One region of the Halomonas sp. SS10-MC5 genome, then DNA from elsewhere that is predicted to be linked to it. Evidence: predicted binding sites of a transcription regulator. Region 1 holds the regulator's gene; each other region holds the start of a gene.
The links. The regulator sigma-54, encoded in region 1, starts transcription at its own class of promoters, with help from an activator protein. The targets are predictions, from matches to a motif close to TGGCACNNNNNTTGCTNT.

Region 1 (4,381 bases):
GGCCTCGATCGCTTCCAGCGCCGCTTCGGCATCTTCGCCCTCGGCGCTGACCTCGAGTTCGGTGCCGCAGGGAGCCCCCAGCATCAGCAGCGCCATGATATTGCTGGCATCGGCCTGCTGCGGCCCGCGGTTGACGAGCACGCGCGCGCTGAAGGGCTGGCAGCACTGGACCAGCTTGGTGGCAGCGCGGGCATGGAGGCCGCGTTTGTTGGTCAGGGTCAGCTTGCGGCAGGGCACACTCAGGTTTCCTTGCGTTCGGAGGTCTCTACGGTCACATCCCGGGTGGCGGTGACCGGGGTGTGGATGCCGAGCTCCCGGTGACGCAGGCGCACGTCCGGCTGCTGCCGGGCCAGGTGCTTGGCGAGGCGCTCCGCCAGGTACACCGAACGGTGCTGGCCGCCGGTGCAGCCGATGGCGACGGTCAGGTAGCTGCGGTGGGTATCGCGGTAGGCCGGTAGCCAGCGCTCGACCCAGGCGATGATGTCGTCGAGCATCTGCTGGACCAGAGGATACTGTTCGAGGAACTCCACGATGCAGGGCTCCCTGCCGGTGGCCGAGCGCAATCGCGGGTCCCAGTAGGGGTTGGGCAGGCAGCGCGCGTCGAAGACGATATCGGCATCGAGCGGTACGCCGCCCTTGAAGCCGAACGACTCCACCGTCAGGGTCAACTGGTCGGCGCGATGGCTGGCCACCTGTTCGGTGATACGCCCGCGCAGGTCATGCACCGACAGCCGCGAGGTGTCGATGATCAGGTCCGCCAGGTTGCGAATGTCGCTCAGCGTGGCGTCTTCCGACTCGATGGCCTCGTTCAGGGTCATGTCCCGGCCGCGGGTCAGGGGGTGACGCCGTCGGGTCGCGGAGTAGCGTTCGAGGAGAATGCGGGCATCGGTGGTCAGGTAGATGACCTGGCAGTCGACCTGCTTGTTGCGCAGCTCCTCCAGCAGGCGCGGGAAGCGCTCCAGGGCGTGGGGGAGGTTGCGCGCATCGATGCTGACGGCGATGGAGGTCTGGATCGTGGGCGAGCTGCGTAGCTCATCCACCAGCGAGCCGAGCAGCATCGCCGGAAGGTTGTCGATGGCGTAGTAACCGATGTCCTCGAGCGCCTGCAGTGCGATCGACTTGCCGGAGCCGGAACGGCCGCTGATGATCACAAGCTGCATGAGGAATCTCCTGATCAGGGGCTGGCCGTACGGCGAGGGAAGCGGTCAGGCCGAGGACTGTCGTCGTATCGCTTCGACGAGACGCTCGTGGAGTTCACGCTGGCTCGTGCACTTGCGCAGCCGGGCGCGCGTCTCGGCGTCGTTCATGACGCTGGCTACTTGGCTCAGCAGCGACAGGTGCGTATCGTCGGCCTCTTCGGGCACCAGCAGCACGAACACCAGGTCGACCGGCTCGCCGTCGATGGCGTCGAAGTCGATGGGTTCGGCCAGCTTGAGAAAGGCGGCCACGGGGCTGTGGCAGTGGGGGCTGCGGGCATGAGGAATGGCCACGCCGTTGCCGATACCGGTGCTGCCCAGCCGCTCGCGCCCGACCAGTCTACCGAAGACCTCCTGGCTGTCGAGGCTCGGGGTGTTCTGCGCGATGAAGGTGCTGAAGAACTCCAGCACCCTCTTCTTGCTGCCTCCCGGAACGTCGAACAGAGCGCGTTCCGGGGGCAGGATGGTTTCCAGTGTCATGGCAACTCAGCGAACGCCGGCGCCCTGGGCGCGAGCCTGGGCCTTTTCCTTGTGTTTGACCAGTTGACGATCGAGCTTGTCGGTCAGCGCATCGATGGCGGCGTACATGTCCTGATCGGAAGCTTCGGCATGCAGATCGGCGCCGGCGGCATGCAGCGTGCAGGCGGCCTGCTGGCGCTCCTTCTCGATCGAGAGCGTGACCTGCACGTTGGTGATGTTGTCGTAATGTCGCTGGACGCGGTTCAGCTTCTCGCTCACGTAGTCACGCAGTGAATCGGTCAGCTCAACATGATGGCCGGTGATGTTGACTTGCATGACAAGCTCCTTCGTCCTTCGGGTGGTAGCTCGATTGTAACCCTTTTTCCTGCCCTGCATACCCCCTCGGGCGGCGGGATTGCCCGGGGTCAACATCACGTCGCGGGGTCAACGAAAACGCTTGCGCTCGCTCGATGAGGGGATGCCCAAGGCTTCGCGATACTTGGCCACCGTGCGGCGGGCGACCTGGATGCCATCCTCGGCCAGCAGATCCACCAGGCGGCTGTCGGAGAGCGGCTTGCGGGGCGGCTCGTCGGCGATGAGCTTGCGGATGCGGGCACGGATCGCGGTGCTGGAGTGGACGTCCCCGTCGCCGCTTCCGCCGACATGGCTGGAGAAGAAGTACTTCAGCTCGAAGACGCCTCGCGGAGTATGGATGAACTTCTGCGTCGTCACCCGCGAGATGGTCGATTCGTGCATCTCGACGGCCTGGGCGATGTCGGCCAGCACCAGCGGCTTCATGCCTTCCTCGCCCTGCTCGAGAAACTCGATCTGGCGCGCCATGATCTCCCGTCCCACCCGCAGAAGCGTGTCGTTGCGGCTGGCCAGGCTCTTTATCAGCCAGCGGGCCTCCTGCAGGTGATCCTTGAGGAACTGGTTGTCCTGGCTCTTGTCCGCACGCCGCACCAGGGCGACGTAGTCGGGCTGGATGCGCAGGCGCGGCAGGGCCTCGGCGTTGAGTTCCACGCGCCAGCCCGATTCGTCGTGATAGGCGACGAGGTCCGGGGTGACGTAGCTGCTGCCGACCTCGGCAAAGTCGCTGCCGGGGCGGGGATCCAGCGAGCGAACCAGGGCGATGACCTGGTCCAGCGACTCGTCGTCGAGACCCAGGCGACGCTTGAGCAGGCGGCGGTCGTCGGCAGCCAGCGCCTCGAGGAACTGGCGCACGAGACGGCGGGTCTGGGGCAGCAGTGGGGTATCATCGGGCAGCGCCGCCAGCTGCAGCATCAGGCACTCGCGCAGGTCGCGGGCGAACACGCCGGTGGGCTCGAACTGCTGCAATCGCAGCAGGACCTGCTCGACCTCCCGGGTGGGCAACCCCTCCAGGCCCTGACGGCGCAGGCCGTCGCGTATTTCCTCCAGGGGGTGGGCCAGGTAGCCGGCGGCGTCCACGGCGTCGATCAGGCTCTCGGCGATGAGGCGCTGGCGGTCGTTCAGGTCGGTCATCGCCAGCTGCCAGATCAGATGGCCGGCGAGGGTCTGCGCCGAGGCTTGGCGCTCGAAGTCCGGCCCCTCGCCGGTGGCGGCGCCTGAGCCGGAGCCCGTGCCGTGGTCGGGGTAGGTGTCCGTCCAGTCGCTGTCGGTGGAGAGTTCGCTGGGTATCTCGCTGGCCCAGTCGTCGCTCGGGGTTTCGCTGACGGCCTGTTCGCCGAAGCCGTCGTCGAGTTCCAGCATGGGGTTGGATTCCAGCGCCTGCTGGATCTCCTGGCGTAGGTCGAGGGTCGAGAGCTGCAGCAGGGCTATGGCCTGTTGCAGCTGGGGGGTCATGGTCAGCTGAGTGCCGACACGTAATTGCAGGGACGCTTTCATGGCCATGAGGGTAAGGCGCTCATCTGCCGGAAAAGCTCTACCCTAGACGGGTAGCCCATGACTTGCAAGAGAAATGGCTGCAATATGCATGCCAGTGAAAGTTTTTATCCCTGATTAGAATGTTTTAATGCGTCCCAGGTGCTTGCATAATGCAGTGGAGTGCGCTACAGGCGAAAGTCCTCGCCGAGATAGACCTCTCGCACCCGCTTGTTGGCCAGAATGGCCTCGGCGTTTCCATCGGCAATGATCTGGCCGTCGCCGACGATGTAGGCCGAGTCGCAGATGTCGAGGGTTTCACGGACGTTGTGGTCGGTGATCAACACCCCGATGTCGCGCGCCTTGAGCTGGCGGATGATGCCCTTGATCTCGCCCACCGAGATCGGGTCGACCCCGGCGAAGGGTTCATCGAGCAGGATGAAGGCCGGTTCGGTGGCCAGCGCCCGGGCGATCTCGACGCGGCGCCGTTCGCCGCCGGACAGGCTCATGCCCAGGTTGTCGCGGATGTGGGTGACGTGGAAATCTTCCAGCAGCTGCTCGAGCCTCTCCTGTCGCCCGCGGCGGTCGAGATCCCGGCGCGTCTCGAGGATGGCCATGATGTTGTCGGCTACCGACAGCTTGCGAAAGATCGATGCCTCCTGGGGCAGGTAGCCGATACCCGCCCGAGCCCGTTCGTGCATGGCGCTGTGCGAGAGGTCCCGGTCGTCGATGTGCACTTCACCGGCATCGGCCTTGACCAGACCGACGATCATGTAGAACGACGTGGTCTTGCCGGCCCCGTTGGGCCCGAGCAGGCCGACCACGCGGCCCTGCTCGATGGTGAGGCTGATGTCGTGGACCACGCGGCGACGCTTGTAGCTCTT
Region 2 (4,381 bases), 890 kb from region 1:
CGGCTACCCCATGGCGCAGCAGGGCAAGGCCGCCGAGGCGCTGGCGATTTCCGCCATCGCTTCCTTCATCGGCAGCCTGATCGCCACCGTCGGCCTGATCCTGCTGGCGCCGGTGCTGGCGCGGTTCGCGCTCACCTTCGGTCCGGCCGAGTACTTCGCGCTGTTCCTGCTGGCCTTCGCCACCCTGGGCGGCATCACCGGCAAGAACCCGGTAAAGACCGTGGTGGCGGCCTGCCTGGGCTTGATGGTAGCCACCGTGGGGATCGACTCCACCGGCGTGCAGCGTTACACCTTCGGGACCCTGGAGCTCTACGAGGGTATCGACTTCATCATCGCCATCGTCGGCCTGTTCGCTATCTCGGAGCTGCTGTTCTTCATCGAGGAGCGCGCCGGCGGCGGCAAGGCGAAGATGGCCGTCAACAAGCTCAAGCTGAGCTGGGCCGACATACGCAACATCCTGCCGTCGAGCGTGCGCGGCGGTATCCTCGGCTTCATCGCCGGCGTGCTGCCCGGTGCCGGGGCGTCGCTCGGCAGCTTCATTGGCTATACGCTGGAGAAAAAGGCGGTCGGCAAGAAAGGCTTCTTCGGCCAGGGCGACCCGCGTGGCGTGGCCGGCCCCGAAGCGGGCAACAACGGTGCCTCGAGCGGTGCGCTGGTACCGATGCTGACGCTGGGCGTGCCGGGCAGCGGCACCACCGCGGTGCTGCTGGCGCTGCTGATCTCGCTCAACATCACCCCTGGCCCGCTGATGTTCACCCAGAACGCGGACATCGTGTGGGGCGTGATCGCCGCGCTGCTGATTGGCAACTTTCTGCTGTTGATCCTCAACATCCCGCTGGTGGGCATCTTCGTCAAGCTTCTGTCGGTGCCGCCGATGTACCTGCTGCCGTGTGTGACGATGATCGCCTTCGTCGGGATCTACTCGATCAGCAACACCACCTTCGACCTCTACTTCATGGTGGCCTTCGGCGTCGCCGGCTACGTGCTGCGCAAGCTGGAGATTCCGCTGGTGCCGATCATCCTCGGTTTGCTGCTGGGGCCGGAGATGGAGAAGAACCTGCGCCACGCCATGGATATCTCCGACGGCGACTGGACCATTCTCTGGAACAGCGGCCTGGCCATCGGCCTGTGGGTGTTTGCTGCCGTGGGGTTAATTCTGCCCTACATCGTCGGCCCCATCCTGCGCCGCCGGATGAAGGTGGCAACCGCTGCCACCGCAGGGAATCCGGAAGGCGACTGAGCCCGGCAATGCCTACCACCCCGCAGGGGCGCCGAGCGATCGGCGCCCCTGTCTTCGTTATGACGCACCGGTCTGGTGCGCTGTGGCAGTGCAGGCGATCCTTGCCGGCGCAACCGGCGCCTGCCGAATGCACGGCGGCGGTGCGCCGGCAGGATCGTCAAGGGGCGTAAAGGCGCCGTAATCTTCTGTATGAAAAGAGTTCTTCGAATTTCTTCGCCTGATGGCGCAAGCGTTGCATAGGCAGGAAGCCTAGTGCTGTGCGGCCGGTGTCGGCCGTGCATGACCTTTACAACAAGTCCCTCCCGCAGGAGGGCGCAAGGAGGTTCGCGTGAACGCTTCCCGTCGCAACATGCTTTTCCCCGTTCGCCTCATGTCATCCCCGTCCCGCGCTGTGGCCGCAGCCCTGTTGGCGGCGGCGTCCCTCGGTGGTACTGGCCAGGCGCTGGCCCAGGAAGAGCCCATCAAGGTGGGGATCCTGCACTCGCTGTCCGGCACCATGGCGATCAGCGAATCGGCCCTGAAGGACACCGTCGAGATGCTGATCGCGCAGCAGAACGAGCAGGGCGGCCTGCTGGGTCGCCAGCTCGAGGCGGTGGTGGTCGACCCGGCCTCCAACTGGCCGCTGTTCGCCGAGCGTGCCCGCGAGCTGCTCGAGCAGCACGAGGTGGATGTGGTGTTCGGCAACTGGACCTCGGTCTCGCGCAAGGCCGTGCTGCCGGTGTTCGAGGAGCTCAACGGCCTGCTGTTCTATCCGGTGCAGTACGAGGGCGAAGAGTCCTCGGAGAATGTCTTCTACACCGGGGCGGCGCCCAACCAGCAGGCCATCCCGGCGGTGGAATACCTGCTCAACGAGGTAGGCGTGGAGCGCTTTGCGCTGCTCGGCACCGATTACGTCTACCCGCGCACCACCAATCGTATCCTCGAAGCCTTCCTCAAGGAGGAGCACGGCATTGCCGACGAGGACATCATGATCGACTACACGCCGTTCGGTCACTCCGACTGGCAGAACATCGTCGCCGAGGTGCGCCGCTTCGGCAGCGAGGGCAAGAAGACGGCGGTGGTCTCGACCATCAACGGCGACGCCAACGTCCCGTTCTATCGCGAGCTGGCCAACCAGGGCATCGACGCCGCCGACATTCCGGTCATCGCCTTCTCGGTGGGCGAGCAGGAGCTCTCCGGCATCGATACCGGCCCGCTGGTCGGCCACCTGGCCGCCTGGAACTACTTCATGAGCGTGGACACCGACGCCAACTACGACTTCATCGACGCCTGGATCGACTACACTGGCGACGAGGAGGCGGTGACCAACGACCCCATGGAGGCGCACTACATCGGCTTCAACATGTGGGCCGAGGCGGTGCGCAAGGCCGGCACCACCGACGTCGATGCGGTCAAGGAAGCCATCATCGGCGTGACCGTGCCCAACCTGACCGGCGGCTATGCGGCGATGATGCCCAACCACCACATCACCAAGCCGGTGCTGATCGGCGAGGTACAGGACAACGGCCAGTTCGACATCGTCTGGCAGACGCCGGCGACTGTGGCCGGCGATGCCTGGTCCGATTACCTGCCCGGCTCGCGGGACCTGATCGCCGATTGGCGCCTGCCCATGGAGTGCGGCAACTTCAACGTGGTCAACGGCAGCTGCGGCGGCAGCACCGCGGCCGAAGAAGCGGAAGTGGCGCTCGCCGAGTAACTACAGCATGGCCCCCGCTGCCAGCAGCGGGGGAGCACGCCTTCTTCACCGATTCCGAGGAACGCTCCGATGAGATATCCCCCCGTGCCCTGGCCAGTGGCGGCCGGGGCGAGGGCCGGCAGCGCCGCCGAAGCCAGCGAGCCCATGCACACGGCGACAAGGGGTTCGTGGCTGATGGTTCTCGTCCTTGCCCTCACGCTCGCACTTGGTCTTACGCTGGCCGCTCCCGCATCCGCCCAGGAGGCCGAGAGGTCCGATTCAACGGCACAGGCGCTTCTCGCGGCGCTGGACGTGTCGTCGTTTTCCGCCAAGGGTGAGGCCATCGAGGGCATCGTGCGCAGCGACGATCCTCGCGCCCGGGGCTGGCTCCAGGCCCTGCTCGATGGTCGTTTGCAGCGCACCGACGATGGCCGCTTCGTGGTGGTGCTCGACAACTCGGGCCGCCAGTGGCCGGTCGAGGACGCCCTGACCGGCGAGGCCCTGGGCGAGATGTCGCGCCGCGACCTGGACCGCATCGGCATCAACAACGCGCTGCGCAACCAACTGCGCAGCGCGATCGCCGTGGTCGATCTCTATGCCGCCGATGTTGGCTTGCGCCGCGCTTCTGCAGAGCGGTTGCTGGGCGAGGTCGACGGCGACCTGGCTGGCCCCCTGGCCGAGGTGATCGAGGCGGAGCCGGATGCGCGGGTGCAAGAGCGGCTGATCCAGGCGCTCGCCATTTACCGCCTGGAGCAGGGCGAGGTCGAAGCGGTCGAGGAGCTGCGCGGCAGTCTGCATCCGCGGGTCCGGGTGGCGCTCAATCGTGTACTCAACAGTGACGATTCTGCGTTGGTCGACGCCGCTCGTGAGGCACTCAACGGCATCGAGCAGAAGCTCAAGGTCAACCGTGCGGTCGAGACGCTCTACTTCGGCCTGTCGCTGGGCTCGGTGCTGGTGCTCGCCGCCATCGGCCTGGCCATCACCTTCGGCGTGATGGGCGTGATCAACATGGCCCACGGCGAGTTGATCATGCTCGGTGCCTACACCACCTGGGCCATGCAGCAATTGCTGCCGGGCCAGCCGGGGCTGGCCTTGATCCTGGCGATTCCCGCCGGCTTCCTGGTCGCGGCGTTGGCCGGCATCGCCATCGAGCGCGGCGTCATCCAGTTCCTCAAGGGGCGCCCGCTGGAGACGCTGCTGGCGACCTTCGGTGTCAGCCTGATTCTCCAGCAGTTGGTACGCACTGCGATCTCGCCGCTCAACCGTACCGTGGTCACGCCGGAGTGGATGAGCGGCTCCATTGCCGTCAACGATGCGCTCTCTCTCACGCTCAACCGGATGGTGGTGCTCGGCTTCGCCCTGGTGGTGTTCGCCGCGCTGATGCTGATCATGCGCCGTACCCGGCTCGGCCTGGAGGTGCGGGCGGTGACCCAGAACCGTGCCATGGCACGCTCGATGGGCATTCG
Region 3 (4,381 bases), 720 kb from region 1:
CTGGAGCGGCGTATCGGCCGGGAGATCCCTCATCGTCTGGGCTCCAACGAGGGGCTCGACATGCCCCACCGGGCGCTGCGGGAACGCTTCGGCGACGCCATGGTGGAGCACGTCTACTGCTACGGCGATTCGGAAGCGCTCGGGGTACGCCAGCGGCTTGCCTCCCTTTATGGCCTGCCGCTGGAGGCCATCCTGGTGGACGCCGGCGCCGACAGCCTGATCGCCCTGGCGCTGCGCACCGTGGCCACGTCCGGCTGTACGGTGGTGAGCGCCAGCGGCACCTATCCCACCTTCGGTTACTTCGCCCGTGGCCAGGGCTGTCATCTCGTCGAACGGCCTTATCGGGAGGCGCCGGGCCTGCTCTCGCCCGACCTCGAGGCGCTGCTGGCCAGCGCCCACGAGCACCGGGCCCGGCTGGTCTACGTCGCCAACCCCGACAATCCCAGCGGACATCTCCACAGCGACGAGGAGATCCGCCGGCTGCGTGCCGAACTTCCCGATGACTGCTGGCTGCTGCTCGACGAGGCCTACCACGACTTTCGCGACGACGCCGACTCGCCGTTCAGTCGCGAGGTCCTGCCCGGGGTGATCCGGCTGCGCACGCTGTCCAAGGCCCACGGGCTGGCCGGGATGCGCATCGGCTACGCCATTGCCGAGCCGGAAACCCTGGCCATGATGATGAAGGTACGCATCCATTACGCCGTATCCGCCCTGACGCTGGCCGTCGCCGAGACCGTGCTCGATCACCACAGCGAGGTGGAAGCGCACATTCGTGACGTCAAGCAGCGCCGCGAACGCCTTGCCCGGCATTTTCGCGACCTGGGTGCCGACGTGCTGCCCAGTGCGACCAACTTCATCGCCATCCGCCTGCCCAGCGCGGAGCTGGCGGGACGACTCAATCAGGAGCTGCTCGAAGCCGGCCGTCTCATCGCCCGCCCCGCGCATCCGGATCTCGGCCACGTGCTGCGTATCACCGCCGTGGAGGATGCCCTGGTGCCCGGTCGCTTCGAGATCCTCGAGCGTGCCATCACCACGAACGGGGCCGACTAGGCTTTGTCTGAAAAGTCGACGAGCGATGGTCAGACAAGGCAAAAATCGGTGAAAAGACGGAGTTTACAGGTTGTAAATGAGTACTTTGAGCCGATTTTTAACGCCGTATGGCCGAGCGCAGGCACTTTTCGGATAAAGCCTAGCGTTCGATCCTGAGCCCGTGCTTTTTCAACTTGCGCACCACGCTGGGCTGGCTGACCCCCAGCCGCTCGGCAATGGCATAGGTGCTCGCTAGCGTACGGCACATCTCCTCCAGCACGCTGCGTTCGGCACGGGCCAGATAATCGTTCAGGCCTTCGCCCTGCGTCAGCGTCGGAACGGCCGCCGTGGCCCGATCGGGCGACGAGACCGCCACCGGAGCCGCCGTCTCGGCGCGGGTCGGTGAGTGAATCAGGTCGCCCGGACTCGACAGCCAGGCGCGCTCCAGCCAGTTCTCGAGCTGGCGCACGTTGCCCGGCCAGTCACCGCCCATCAGCTCGGACCAGGTGCTGCCATGCAACAGCTTGCGCTGGCCATAGCGCTGGTTGAGCCGCTCCAGGCACGCCTCGACCAGGGCCGGAATGTCCTCGCGACGCTCGCGCAGGGGCGGCAGGGTCACCGGAATGACGTTCAACCGATAGTAGAGGTCGAGGCGGAAGGCGCCGCTCTCCACGCGCCTGGCCAGGTCCTGGTTGGTGGCCACCACCAGGCGGAAGTCGACCCGCCGCGGGCGGGTGTCGCCCAGCCGGGTGACGCTGCCGTCCTGGATCACCTTGAGCAGTTTGGTCTGCATCGGCAGCGGCAGCTCGCCGATCTCGTCGAGAAACAGCGTGCCGCCCTCCGCCTGTTCCAGCAGCCCGGCCTTGCCCTGTCGCGCCGCCCCGCTGAAGGCGCCCGGCTGGTAGCCGAACATCTCCGACTCGAACAGGTTCTCCGGTATCGCCCCGCAGTTCACCTCGACGAACGGCCCTGCGTGACGCCGGCTCCAGCGATGCAGCTGGCGAGCGAAGGCGGTCTTGCCCACGCCCGACTCGCCAAGCATCAATACCGTGGCATCCGACGGTGCCACGCGCTTGAGCAGCAGGGCCAGCTCCCGCATCACGTCGCTGCGCACCTGGAGCTCGTCCAGCGCCGCCTCGAGCTGGCCATCCTCGGCATTGCCGCCGCCCTGGCTGCGCTTGAGGTGCTCACTGAAGCGCTTTTGCAGCAGTGCGTATTCGTCCTGTAGCAGCTGCAGGTCGGTGAGGTCGCGAGAGCGGCTGACGATACGTGCAAGTTTGCCCTCGACGTACACCGGATGGGCCTCGGCAATGACCCGCCTGCCGGTACCGGTCACCTGCATCAGCTGAGCCGGCTTGCCGTTGCGGATCACCTCCAGGCTGATGGAGGGCTTGAGCACTCCCTCCGCCTCGAGCCGCTGAACGGTACTGCCGATAAGGCGCTCCCGCGCCATGCCGTAGACCGCCGCCGCTCCCGGGCTGACGTCCAATACCAGCCCCTCACCGTCGACGATGAAGAAATGGTCGTTGGCCGTTTCGACGATGGTCCTGATCACTTCCCGGTCGATGTCGCTCATGCGTTCCACCGATGCAAATATGAATCCTGATTCAATCATGCATCACATGAGCGGCGATGGCGATTCAATCTTGCATCGCCCGGGGCGGCAAAATCCCATGATGGCGGGCCGCACGGGGTTGGCACGAAAGCTGCTATAGGCAGGGGAGAGACGTTCCCAGACCCAACGTTACGCAAGGAGCCGACCATGCCCGACTTCAACCAGCCGCTCGGCGGCAACGAGATGCCGCGCTTCGGCGGACCCGCCACCATGATGCGCCTGCCCACCCAGCCTACCGCTGCAGGGCTCGACGTGGCCTTCATCGGCGTACCGCTGGACATCGCCACCTCCAATCGTCCCGGCACGCGCCTGGGCCCGCGCCAGATCCGCGACGAGTCGCGCATGCTGCGCCCCTATAACATGGCCACCCGCGCCGCGCCCTTCGACAGCCTGCAGGTGGCCGACATCGGCGACGTGCCGATCAACACCTTCCATCTGCCCAAGACGGTGGACATCATCAGCGCCTTCTACGACGAGGTGCTCGGCCATGGCTGCACGCCGCTGACGCTGGGCGGCGATCATGTGATCACCCTGCCCATCCTGCGCGCCATCGCCAAGAGGCACGGCCCGGTGGGGCTGATCCATATCGACGCCCATGCCGACGTCAACGAGCACATGTTCGGCGAACCCATCGCCCACGGCACGCCATTCCGACGCGCCCAGGAGGAGGGGCTGCTGGCCCACGGCAAGGTGGTGCAGATCGGCCTGCGCGGCACCGGCTACGCCGCCGAAGACTTCGACTGGTGCCGCCAGCAGGGCTTCCGCGTCGTCACCGCCGAAGCGTGCTGGTACCGCTCGCTCGAGCCGCTGATGGCGGAAGTGCGCGAGCAGATGGGCGACACGCCGGTCTACGTCACCTTCGATATCGACGGGCTCGACCCCTCCGTGGCTCCCGGCACCGGCACCGTCGAGATGGGCGGGCTGACCTCCGCCCAGGGGCTGGAGATCGTGCGTGGCACCGCCGGGCTCAACATCGTCGGCGGCGATCTGGTCGAGGTCTCGCCGCCCTACGACCCGAGCGGCAACACGGCGCTGATGGGTGCCACCCTGCTCTACGAAATGCTCTGCGCCCTGCCCGGCGTGAAGCGTCGCGACTGACACAAGCGTGAAGCGACGCGACTGACACAAGCGTCGCAATTGACCCGACACCACCTGATCCTACAACGACAACCCAAAGGGAAATCCCATGTCCTCCACTGATACCACCCCGCGAAACGTTGCCGCCCAGGCGCCTTTCGAGCGTGGCAGCCTGCTGAAATTCCTGCTTCCCTCCGCGCTCGGTGTCGGCCTGTTCCTGATTCCGTTCCAGGTCGGCGACACCATCAACATCGGCATGGGCCTGATGGCCGACGGTCTCAAGGCGCTGCTTGCCGGCGCCCTGCCGGCCATCGCCGTGGTCGTGCTGGTGCTCTCGGTCCTGGCCACCAGCTGGGTCAAGCTGGCCCGCCCGGGCTGGGCCGAGAATGGCGTGCTGCGCGACATGTTCCACGTCGGCCCGGTGTGGTTCGGCATGCGTATCCTGGGGGCCGCCTTCGCCCTGATGACCTTCTTCCAGTTCGGCCCCGAGTTCGTCACCGCCTCGTTCACCGGAGGCGTGATGCTCAACGACCTGGCCCCGGTGCTGCTGACCTTCTTCTTCTTCGCCGCCCTGTTGCTGCCGTTCCTGGTCGAATTCGGCTTCATGGAGTTCATCGGCAGCCTGGTGCGCAAGCCCTTCCGAGCCATCTTCAACCTGCC

Region 2: a site for sigma-54 is predicted at 1,462-1,479, ahead of urtA (urea ABC transporter substrate-binding protein). Genes of this name have one in related genera too.
Region 3: a site for sigma-54 is predicted at 2,725-2,742, ahead of speB (agmatinase). Genes of this name have one in related genera too.

Annotation. Positions count from the first base shown of each region.
Region 1 is NZ_CP065435.1:2,914,843-2,919,223, reverse strand. Features, by position in the region: gene I4484_RS13630 (HPr family phosphocarrier protein) at 1-237, opposite strand, end outside; gene rapZ (RNase adapter RapZ) at 240-1,160, opposite strand; gene ptsN (PTS IIA-like nitrogen regulatory protein PtsN) at 1,206-1,676, opposite strand; gene raiA (ribosome-associated translation inhibitor RaiA) at 1,683-1,991, opposite strand; gene I4484_RS13610 (RNA polymerase factor sigma-54) at 2,100-3,527, opposite strand; gene lptB (LPS export ABC transporter ATP-binding protein) at 3,686-4,381, opposite strand, start outside.
Region 2 is NZ_CP065435.1:2,023,330-2,027,710, forward strand. Features, by position in the region: gene I4484_RS09540 (tripartite tricarboxylate transporter permease) at 1-1,240, shown strand, start outside; gene urtA (urea ABC transporter substrate-binding protein) at 1,611-2,936, shown strand; gene urtB (urea ABC transporter permease subunit UrtB) at 3,081-4,381, shown strand, end outside.
Region 3 is NZ_CP065435.1:2,194,672-2,199,052, reverse strand. Features, by position in the region: gene I4484_RS10320 (histidinol-phosphate transaminase) at 1-1,050, shown strand, start outside; gene I4484_RS10315 (sigma-54-dependent Fis family transcriptional regulator) at 1,190-2,605, opposite strand; gene speB (agmatinase) at 2,792-3,742, shown strand; gene I4484_RS10305 (YjiH family protein) at 3,831-4,381, shown strand, end outside.